3 linked regions of the Aromatoleum petrolei genome follow. The protein of the gene in region 1 interacts with the protein of each later gene in a pairwise test. Links are inferred from orthologs where the notes say so. Each region holds a gene or a part of one and is shown on either strand. Other genes may lie near its edges. The genes, in order: dnaQ, holA and dnaE.

What was found.
Region 2: the proteins of dnaQ (region 1) and holA interact in binary tests that used the Escherichia coli proteins (3 or more experiments, as listed by UniProt). The link is inferred for Aromatoleum petrolei from one-to-one orthologs.
Region 3: the proteins of dnaQ (region 1) and dnaE interact in binary tests that used the Escherichia coli proteins (3 or more experiments, as listed by UniProt). The link is inferred for Aromatoleum petrolei from one-to-one orthologs.

Annotation. Positions count from the first base shown.
Region 1 is NZ_CP059560.1:58,044-60,939, forward strand. The notes cover bases 1-2,748. They hold dnaQ (DNA polymerase III subunit epsilon), read right to left. Parts: upstream 1,865-2,748; coding sequence 1,136-1,864; downstream 1-1,135. Other genes in these bases: mutS (DNA mismatch repair protein MutS), read left to right, coding at 1-312; ToN1_RS00255 (fused MFS/spermidine synthase), read left to right, coding at 309-1,064; rnhA (ribonuclease HI), read right to left, coding at 1,910-2,371; ToN1_RS00270 (class I SAM-dependent methyltransferase), read right to left, coding at 2,372-2,748. Also shown: more of ToN1_RS00270, read right to left, coding at 2,749-2,896. UniProt on the Escherichia coli protein: DNA polymerase III is a complex, multichain enzyme responsible for most of the replicative synthesis in bacteria. The epsilon subunit contain the editing function and is a proofreading 3'-5' exonuclease.
Region 2 is NZ_CP059560.1:1,128,886-1,131,993, reverse strand. Bases 14-2,973 are described here. They hold holA (DNA polymerase III subunit delta), read right to left. Parts: upstream 2,018-2,973; coding sequence 1,010-2,017; downstream 14-1,009. Other genes in these bases: leuS (leucine--tRNA ligase), read right to left, coding at 2,533-2,973; ToN1_RS05090 (LPS-assembly lipoprotein LptE), read right to left, coding at 2,014-2,520; ToN1_RS05100 (glutamate-5-semialdehyde dehydrogenase), read right to left, coding at 14-923. Also shown: more of ToN1_RS05100, read right to left, coding at 1-13; more of leuS, read right to left, coding at 2,974-3,108. UniProt on the Escherichia coli protein: Part of the beta sliding clamp loading complex, which hydrolyzes ATP to load the beta clamp onto primed DNA to form the DNA replication pre-initiation complex.
Region 3 is NZ_CP059560.1:1,114,662-1,118,902, reverse strand. Bases 59-4,151 are described here. They hold dnaE (DNA polymerase III subunit alpha), read left to right. Parts: upstream 59-456; coding sequence 457-3,951; downstream 3,952-4,151. Other genes in these bases: ToN1_RS05040 (peroxiredoxin), read right to left, coding at 4,016-4,151; ToN1_RS05050 (hypothetical protein), read left to right, coding at 59-372. Outside these bases: more of ToN1_RS05050, read left to right, coding at 1-58; more of ToN1_RS05040, read right to left, coding at 4,152-4,241. UniProt on the Escherichia coli protein: DNA polymerase III is a complex, multichain enzyme responsible for most of the replicative synthesis in bacteria. This DNA polymerase also exhibits 3' to 5' exonuclease activity. The alpha chain is the DNA polymerase catalytic subunit.

The sequences.
Region 1 (2,896 bases):
CACGCGCACCGCATCGTCTTCCTGCACGCCGTCGAGGAAGGCCCCGCGAGCCAGAGCTACGGAATCGAGGTCGCGGCGCTGGCCGGCATTCCCGGCTCGGTGATCCGCGACGCCAAGCGCCGCCTGCGCGCACTGGAGAACCGCGAGGTCGGCGCCGGCCCGCAGGCCGACCTGTTCGCCATGCTGCCGGAACCCGAAAACGAACCCCTGTCGCACCCGGCACTCACCGCGCTGGCAGAACTGGACCCGGACAGCCTCAGCCCGCGCGAGGCGCTCGAGCAGCTTTACGCCCTCAAGAGACTGACAGCATGAGCACGCCAATCGACATCAGCGAGGACGGCGGCGTCCGCTACCTGCATTTCGGCTCGGAATGGGTCCAGGGCGCGATGCGCATCCGTCGCCCCAACGCACTGGAACTCGCCTACACGCGCGAGATGATGGCCGGACTGCTGCTGCGCGACGCCGACGAATGGCCGCGCACGGCGCTGGTGATCGGACTCGGCGCGGCGTCGCTGACCCGCTTCCTGCATCACCACTGCCCGCAGACGCGCACGCAGGTCGTCGAGATCGAACCGCGCGTCGTCGCCGCGGCGCGCCAGTTCTTCAAGCTGCCCGCCGAGGACGAGCGGCTCGCGATCCACGTCGGCGACGGTGTGCGCTACGTGATGGAGACCGAGCGCAAGTTCGACCTGATCCTGGTGGACGGTTTCGATCGGAACGCCCGCGCCGGCGCGCTCGACACCGCCCCGTTCTATGCGGCAGCGCGCACGCGCCTGTCCGGACAGGGTCTGCTGTCGGTGAACCTCTTCGGACGCTCACGCGGCTTCCGCGCCAGCGTCGAGCGCATCATCACCGCCTTCGACGACCGCGCGATCGCCTTCCCGTCCTGCGACAGCGGCAACGTCGTCGCCTTCGGCGCCGAAGGCGAGCGCATCGACATTCCGGTGGCCGAGCTGCGCGAACGCGCCCGTGCGCTGAAGGAAAAAACCGGCCTAGACCTCGGCCCCACCGTCACCCGACTGGAGCAGGCGGGCAGCCTGCCGGGCGGCAGGCTGATGCTCTGAGGACTTCCGCAGCGCGGATGGGCCGCGCGGTGGCGTTTTCCGCCGTCCGTGCGACGAAGGCCTCGTCTTTTTCAGGCCGCGGGCGCTTCCTCGGCCGATGCAGGCGGAATCCACAGGCAGGCGCCCTTGTTGGCCTTGCTGATGTCCCGCAACACCTTGTCGTGCTCGGCGAGTTCGTCGGCCGTGGGACGCAGCACACGCAGCGGCGGCCGCTCGATCGGGCTGCCGCTCGCGTCGAGGCCGCCCATCGCCGGCTCGTCGTCGAGCAGCATCATCAGGCTTTCCTGCCCGCGGGTCATCGCCAGATAGACCTCAGCCAGCAGTTCCGCGTCGAGCAGCGCGCCGTGCAGGGTACGCGCGGCGTTGTCGATCTCGAAGCGGTCGCACAGCGCGTCGAGCGAAGCCTTCTTGCCCGGGTTCTGCTCCTTGGCCATCTTGAGCGTGTCGATCACGCCCGCGCACTGAGCCCCCAGCTTTGGATGCCCCAGCAGCGACAATTCGTGGTCGAGAAAGCCGACGTCGAAGCTCGCGTTGTGGATCACGAGTTCCGAATCGCGCACGAAATCCATGAAATCGCCCACGATGTCGCGGAACTTCGGCTTGTCGGCGAGGAATTCCTCGGTGATGCCATGAACCGCGATCGCTTCCGCGTCGATCCCCCGTTCCGGGTTGATATAGACGTGAAAATGCTTGCCGGTGAGGTTGCGGTTGAGCAACTCCACGCAGCCGATCTCGATCACGCGGTCGCCATTGCGCCAGTCGAGTCCGGTGGTTTCCGTATCCAGGACAATCTGTCTCAAGGGTTCATCCCCGATAGTTCGTTCGCGCCCTTGCGGGCCGGTTGATCAGATTTCCGCGACGGCCTTGCCGCGCGTGCGCACGGCCTCGACGCCGCGTCGCGCAAGTTCGTCCGCGCGCTCGTTCTCGGCATGGCCCGCATGGCCGCGCACCCAGATCCACGCCACCTTGTGCCGGCTCGCAGCTTCGTCGAGCGCGCGCCACAGATCCTCGTTCTTCACCGGCTCGCGTGAGGCGGTCTTCCACCCGCGCTTCTTCCAGCCGTGAATCCACTCGGAGATCCCTTTCTGCACGTATTGGCTGTCCGTATGCACGCGCGCCGCCACCGGACGCTTGAGCGTCTCGAGCGCACGGATCACGGCGAGCAGTTCCATGCGGTTGTTGGTGGTCTGCGGCTCGCCGCCCCAGATTTCCTTCTCGTGCGGGCCGCTGCGCAGGATCGCGCCCCAGCCGCCGGGGCCCGGATTGCCGCTGCACGCCCCGTCGGTAAATATCTCGACTTCTTCCATTCATTCCACTTTTTGTACGCCGCCCGTCACCTGCCGGCCGCGATGGGTGACAGGTGAAAGGCGCTTTGCCGCGGCGCGCGCATCGCGCCAATTCGGCGTTATCAGGCGCATTCCCTGCACCCGCTTGATGCCCTGGATGATGTAGGCCCCGCCGCAGATCGGCCACCAGCGGTCGCCCGCCTTGTCCATGAAGCCCCAGCGTTCCAGCCACTTCGTGCTCGTGAACGCCGGCGCGTAACAGCCGAAGCTGCCCGCCTGCGTCTCGAAGCCGAGCAGCGCCAGCCAGTCCTTCGTGCGCCGCACCGACAGGTATTGTCCACGCCACGGATAGCTTCCCGAGCGTCTCGCCACCAGACGCCGCACTCCCCACAGACTGAGCGGATTGAAGCCGGCGATGATCACGCTGCCCTCGGGCACCAGCACCCGCTCCACCTCGCGTAGCACCTGGTGCGGGTTGCGCGAGAACTCCAGCACGTGCGGCAGCAGCACCAGATCGATGCTCGCCGACGCGAACGGCAAGGCGCT
Region 2 (3,108 bases), 1.1 Mb from region 1 along the record:
CGGGCGCCGGGAATGGCTGCCTCGCGCAGGATGGCGAGGGACTCGTTGCAGCCGCGCATCTCGACCTCCTTCGTGGCGAGCATGCGGGCGATTTCGGGCAGGAAGCGGGCCGCCACCGCACGGTCGACGAGCAGCGATTCGGCCGTGTTGCAGGTGCCGTAGCGTTGTGTCTTGGCGTTCTCGACGATGGGCACGACCTTCGCCGGGTCGGCTTCGGTTTCGACGTAGACGTGGCAGTTGCCGTCGAGGTGCTTGATCACCGGCACGCGCGCTTCGCGCGAGATCCGTTCGATGAGCCCCTTGCCGCCGCGCGGAACGATGACGTCGACGAACTCGGGCATGGTGATGAGCTGGCCGACGGCGGCGCGATCCGTGGTTTCCACGACCTGGACTGCCGATTCGGGCAAGCCCGCGGCGGCAAGACCGGCACGCACGCAGGCAGCGATCGCCTGGTTGCAGTGCAGGGCCTCCTTGCCGCCGCGCAGGATTGCCGCGTTGCCGGACTTGAGGCACAGCGCGGCCGCATCCGCGGTGACGTTGGGGCGCGCTTCGTAGATGATGCCGATCACGCCGAGCGGAACGCGCATTTTGCCGACCTGGATGCCGGAGGGGCGGCGCTTGACGTCGGTGATTTCGCCGACGGGGTCGGGCAGTGCCGCGACCTGTTCCAGGCCCTGGGCCATTGCCTCGATGCCTTTGGCGTTGAGCGTGAGGCGGTCGATCATCGCCGGCTCGAGTCCGGCCGCGCGTGCCTCCTCTACGTCGCGCGCGTTGGCGGCGAGCAACTCCTCGCGGCGGTCGCGGATCGATGCGGCCATCGCGCATAGCGCCGCGTTCTTCGCGGCGGTCGACGCGCTGGCGAGCTGGCGCGAGGCGGCGCGGGCTTGGCGGCCCAGCGTCTGCATGTATTCCTGAATATCCATGGAAATTCCGGTGTTGCCGTGCAAAAGAACATTAAAGCACCGAACGGTGCGATGCGGCCAGTGTCGGAGGGCGCTTGGCCGAAGTGCTAGCGGCGGACGAGCCGGAGCGCGAGCTGAAGAAATTCGTCCCACACGTCGCCCGGGGCAAGACCCTTGATGATGCGGTCGATGCGCGCGGCGTGCAGCAGTGCGGCGCGCAACGTCGCCGGCTTGAGGCGCGGAAGGGCGCGCTGAATCGCTTGGCGGCGGCGTTCGTCGAACACGCGCTCGGCCTTGAGCAGGGCTGGTAGTTGCTGGCCCGACGCGACACCGGAACTCAGGTTCGCGAGCGTGCGGATCTCGTTCGCGAGGGCCCAAAGCACGAGCGGCGGGGCCGTTCCCTCGCCCTGCAGGCCTTCGAGAAGGCGTGTGCAGCGCACGGGGTCGCCTTCGAGGAGGGAATGGCGCAGTTTGTCGATGTCGTAGCGTGCGACGTTGAGTACCGCGTCCTGCACGTTTTCCTGCGTCAGGCGTCCTTCCCCGTGCAGCAGGCCGAGCTTGAGGATTTCCTGATGGGCTGCGAGGAGGTTGCCCTCGACGTGGTCGGCGATGAAGGCGAGCGCTTCGGCTGGCGCGGACTGATTCTGGCGCGCAAGACGGCCTGCGATCCATTCGGGCAGGCGTTCGCGCTCGGGGGCGTTCAGCTCGACCACAATGCCGCCGTCGCTCAGGGCCGTAAACCATGAGGCCTTGCGTGCGGTCCAGTCGAGCTCGGGCAGGGTGACCAGGGTGACGATACCGTCGCCCGGGTTGCGCGCATGCCGTTGCAGCGCTTCGCCGCCTTCGCGGCCGGGCTTGCCGGTGGGAATGCGCAGATCGATCAGCTTCGAGCCGCCGAACAGCGACAAATTGCCCGCCGCGGCGCTCAGGCTTTCCCAGCGGAATCCCTGCCCGACGACCAGCGTCTCCCGTTCCTCGAATCCTTGGCGGCGTGCCGCCGCGCGGATCAGGTCAGCCGCTTCGAGCACGAGCAGCGGTTCGTTGCCGTGAAGCAGGTAAAGCGGGGCGAGCGGCTTTTCGAGGAGGGCGGGCAGCTGGTCCGGGCGCAGGATCACGGCTTGATGGCAGCGAGTCGGCGCATGAGCTGGTCGACGAGGTCGCCCTGCATGTCGCGGTAGAGCAGGGCTTCTTCCTGCTCCTTCGCGAGCACCTGCGAGTCGTCATAGGTGTATTCACGCTTGGCCGAAATCGTCGTGGGGCGGATGCGTTCGTTGCCCGCGCGGTCGATCAGGCGGAAGGTGAGGACGTGGCGCAATTCGTACTCGCGCACCTTGCCGGCGCCCGTCAGGGTGAGGATTTCCCGCTCGGGTTGATTGCGCAGGATCTCGAGTTTCGCTTCGGCCTTGGCCGGGTCGTCGACGATCTCGGTTGTGCCGCTGGTGCGGATACGCCGGCGCAGCGCGGCACCGAATTCGCTCTGGGCGCTGACGCCGACGTGGATGGTCGAGAACGCGAGCGGACGCGGGCCGCGCAACTGGAAGCCGCAGCCGGCCAGGGACGCCACGGCGACTGCGCCGAGGGCCAGCAGCAGACTGCGGCGGGAGCGGGAAGGTGTCATCCGCGGGAGTCCTCAGACCACGATGTTGACGAGACGGCCCGGCACGACCACGACCTTGCGCGGCGGCTTGCCTTCCATGAACTTCTGCGCCGCCTCGGAGGCGAGTGCGATCGACTCGATCTGCGACGCGCTCGCGTCCGCGGCGACCTTGATGTTGCCGCGCAGCTTGCCATTGACCTGCAGCACGAGGTCGAGCTCGTCCTGCTTGAGTGCGGCCTCCGACGGTGTCGGCCAGCTCGCGTTGAGGACGTCGGCGGCGAAGCCGCAGTCCTGCCACAGCGCGTGCGCGATGTGCGGCGTGATCGGGGCGAGCAGGCGCAGCAGGATGGACAGGCCTTCCTCGGTGACTTCCGCGTGGGCGGCGGCGTTGTCGCGCGGCGCCTTCTCCAGCGCGTTGAGAATCTTCATCGCCGCGGAAACGACGGTGTTGAACTGGTGCTTGCCGAAGTCGTAGTTCGCCTGCTTCAGACAATTGTGGATCTCGCGGCGCACCGCGGCCAGCGCCTCGGGCAGCGGGGCCACCGCGAGCGTGCGCGCTGTTGGGAGCTGGGTGCGGATCTCGTTGGTGAAGCCGTGGCCGAAGGTCCA
Region 3 (4,241 bases), 1.1 Mb from region 1 along the record:
TCATCGTGGCTGGCATGCGTCGCGGCCGGGATCCTGCTGGCGCTGCCGCTCGCCCCGTCGGCCATGGCGCAGTCGGGGCCGTCATCTGCGATGGATCCCGCCCGCACGGCGTCGCTGTCGGCGGCAAGTCGCCGTATCGAGGATCACTTCGTGGCCGAGGTCGCCCGCATCACGGGTACGACGCCAGCCCGCGTGCGTCGGGCCATGCCGGACGAACGGCGCATCACGTCCACGGCGTCACGATTGATCTCGGCGCTGGAAGTCGATCTTGGAGCACCGCTCACGCCCGAGCAGCAGGCCGAAATTCTGGATGCTGACCAGGCGCGCAAAGTCTCCCTGATGAAGGCACGCGAGGCGGCACGCGGGCGCTGATTCCCATTGACGGTCGGACGTACAGACAGCGGCAGCGGCCGAATTGGGGCGCGGGGGAGGTTGGGGATCGGGTAAAATTTGCCGATGACTGCCTCTCACGAACCTCGCTTCATCCACCTTCGTCTGCATACCGAGTACTCGATTTCGGACGGCATCGTCCAGATCGATCAGGCGATCGCCCGCGCGGCCGCCGACGGCATGCCGGCGCTGGGCATTTCCGACCTCGCCAACCTGTTTGGCATGGTCAAGTTCTACAAGGGCGCACGCGGCAAGGGCATGAAGCCCGTCATCGGCGTCGACGCCTGGATCACCAACGACACCGATCGCGACAAGCCCTTCCGCGCCCTGCTCATCTGCAAGAGTCGCAAGGGCTACGGGCAGCTGTGTGAGCTGCTGACGCGCGCTTTCCTCGACAACAAGTACCGCGGGCGCGCCGAGATTCGCCGCGACTGGTTCGCCGACGGCGCGGCGTCGGATCTGCTGTGCCTGTCCGGTGCGCGCGAGGGGGAAGTGGGGCAGGCACTGGCAAACGGCAACGTCGAACTTGCCGATCGGGTGGCCGCCGAATGGGCCGCATTGTTCCCCGGCGCCTACTACATCGAACTGCAGCGCGCAGGCAATGCGGGCGCCGAGGGGTACGTACGCCAGGCGGTGCAGCTGGCCGGCAGGCTGGGGCTGCCGGTGGTGGCGACCCACCCCGTGCAGTTCCTCAAGCGCGAGGATTTCAAGGCCCACGAGGCACGCGTGTGCATCGCTCAAGGCTATGTGCTGGCCGACAAGCGTCGCCCGCGGGACTACACCGAGGAGCAATACCTCAAGAGCCAGGACGAGATGTGCGAGCTCTTCGCCGACATCCCGGAGGCGCTCGAGAATTCGGTCGAAATCGCACGCCGCTGTTCGCTGACGGTCCAACTGGGCAAGAATTTCCTGCCGCAGTTTCCCACGCCCGAAGGGATGACCCTCGACGACTTCCTGATCGCGGAGGCCAAGGCTGGCCTGGAAGTGCGGCTGGAGGAGCTGTATCCGGACGATGCAGAACGTGAGCGCCAGCGTCCGACCTACGAGGCGCGGCTCAAGTTCGAAACCGACACCATCATCCAGATGGGCTTCCCCGGCTACTTCCTGATCGTTGCGGACTTCATCAACTGGGGCAAGCACAATGGTGTGCCGGTAGGCCCCGGTCGCGGCTCGGGTGCGGGCTCTCTGGTTGCCTACAGTCTGCGCATTACCGACCTGGATCCGCTCGCTTACGCACTGCTGTTCGAGCGCTTCCTGAACCCCGAGCGTGTGTCGATGCCCGACTTCGACATCGACTTCTGCCAGGACAACCGCTACCGCGTGATCGAGTATGTGCGCGAGCGCTACGGCAAGGATGCGGTCAGCCAGATCGCGACCTTCGGTACCATGGCGTCCAAGGCGGTGGTGCGCGACGTCGGCCGCGTGCTCGATCTGCCCTATGGCCTGTGCGACCGGCTCTCCAAGCTGATCCCGATCGAAGGCGCGAAGCCCGTCTCGCTGGCGAAGGCCTACGAGATGGAGCCGCAGATCGGCGAAATGATGAAGGACGGCAACGACGGCGAGTCGGTGCAGGAGTTGTGGAGCCTTGCCGAGCCGCTGGAAGGCCTGTCCCGCAACGTCGGCATGCACGCCGGCGGCGTGCTCATCGCGCCCGGAAAGCTCACCGACTTCTGTCCGCTCTACATCGCCGACGGTGACGACGCGACGCCGGTGTCGCAGTTCGACAAGGACGACGTCGAGGCGGTCGGCCTGGTGAAGTTCGACTTCCTCGGCCTGCGCAACCTCACCATCATCGAGCTCGCGGTCGAGTACGTCGAACGTCTCACCGGGGAGAAGCCCAACCTCGCCGCGCTGCCGTTCACCGACCCCGCCGCCTACCAGATCCTGAAGGACGCGAATACCACCGCGATCTTCCAGGTCGAATCGGACGGCATGAAGAAGCTCCTCAAGAAGCTCGCGCCCGACCGCTTCGAGGACATCATCGCGGTGCTTGCGCTCTACCGTCCGGGCCCGCTCGGCTCGGGCATGGTGGACGACTTCATCCTGCGCAAGAAGGGGCAGCAGGAGATCGACTACTTCCATCCGGACCTCAAGCCCTGCCTGGAGCCGACCTACGGCGTGATCGTGTATCAGGAACAGGTGATGCAGATCTCGCAGATCATCGGCGGCTATACGCTAGGCGGCGCCGACATGCTGCGCCGCGCGATGGGCAAGAAGAAACCGGAGGAGATGGCCAAGCACCGCGAGACGATTGCCGCCGGTGCGAAGCAGAAGGGCTACGACCCGGCGCTCGCGGAGCAGCTCTTCGACCTGATGACGAAGTTCGCGGAGTACGGCTTCAACAAGTCGCACACTGCCGCCTACGCCGTGGTCACCTACCATACGGCGTGGCTCAAGGCGCACCACTGCGCGGCCTTCATGGCCGCGACCATGTCGGCGGACCTCGACAACACCGACACGATCAAGATCTTCTTCGAGGACACGATCGCGAACGGAATCACGGTCCTGCCGCCTGACGTGAACCAGTCCGACTACCGCTTCGTTCCCACGGATCGGAAGACGATCCGCTACGGTCTGGGTGCGGTGAAGGGTGTGGGCGAGCCGGCAGTGCGCTCCATCCTCGAAGCGCGCAAGAGTGGCGGAGCGTACACGGATCTGTTCGATTTCTGCGCGCGCGTGGACCGGCGCATGGTCAACCGCCGCGTGATCGAGGCGCTGATCCGTTCGGGTGCGTTCGATACCATCGAACCCAGCGGCACGGCCGATCGCGCGCGTCTGCTCGCGACCGTGAGCCTCGCGATGGAAGCGGCCGAGCAGGCGGCCGCGAACGCCATGCAGGGGGGGCTGTTCGACCTTGTGCCGGAGGCCGCCGGCGCGGCGCCTCAGTACGCGAACGTGCGCCCGTGGACGGAGCGCGAGCGCTTGAAGGAGGAGAAGACCGCGATCGGTTTCTTCCTCTCTGGCCATCCGTTCAACAGTTTCCGCGAGGAAGTGCGCCGCTTCATCCGTCGTCCGCTGTCGCAGCTCGAACCCTCGCGCGATCTCGCGATGCTGGCGGGCGTGGTGATGGACGTGCGCACCAAGATGACCAATCGCGGCAAGATGGCGTTTGTCGTGCTCGACGACGGCTCACAGGTGCGGGAGGTGTCAGTCTTTTCCGAAGCGTTCGACGCGAACCGCAGCAAGATCGTCACCGACGAAGTGTTGGTGGTCGAAGGCAAGGTCAGCAACGACGACTTTACCGGCGGGCTGCGTATCGTCGCCGACAAGCTGCTGTCGCTCGGCGAAGCGCGTTCCCGCTTTGCCAAGGCGCTCCAGATCAGCGTCAATGGCGAAGTGAAAGGCGCGGGGGGGGCAGTTGCGGCAGCGGACAAGCTCGAAACGCTACTCTCGCCTTTCCGCGACGGCGGCTGCCCGGTTTCGCTGCGCTATCGGAACGAGCAGGCGGAGGCCGAACTGCCCCTCGGCGCGGCCTGGCGGGTGCGTCTCGACGATGCCTTGCTCGACAGCCTGCGGGAGTGGCTCCCGCACGAATCGGTCGAGGTCCTCTACCCCAATTGATATGGGCACAAAAAAGGCCGCGGCCCTTGCGGGCGCGGCCTTTCGGCTGATCCGGCAGGGGCGGTCAGAGTTCCTTGGCGTGCTCGGCCAGATACTCCGCGACGCCTGCGGTGCTGGCCTTCATGCCCGCTTTGCCCTTGTTCCAGCCGGCCGGGCAGACTTCGCCGTGCTCTTCGGTGAACTGTAGCGCGTCGACCATGCGGATCATCTCGTCGATGTTGCGGCCCAGCGGCAGGTCATTGACGACCTGGTGGCGCACGACGCCGTTCTTGTCGATCAGGAAGGAGCCG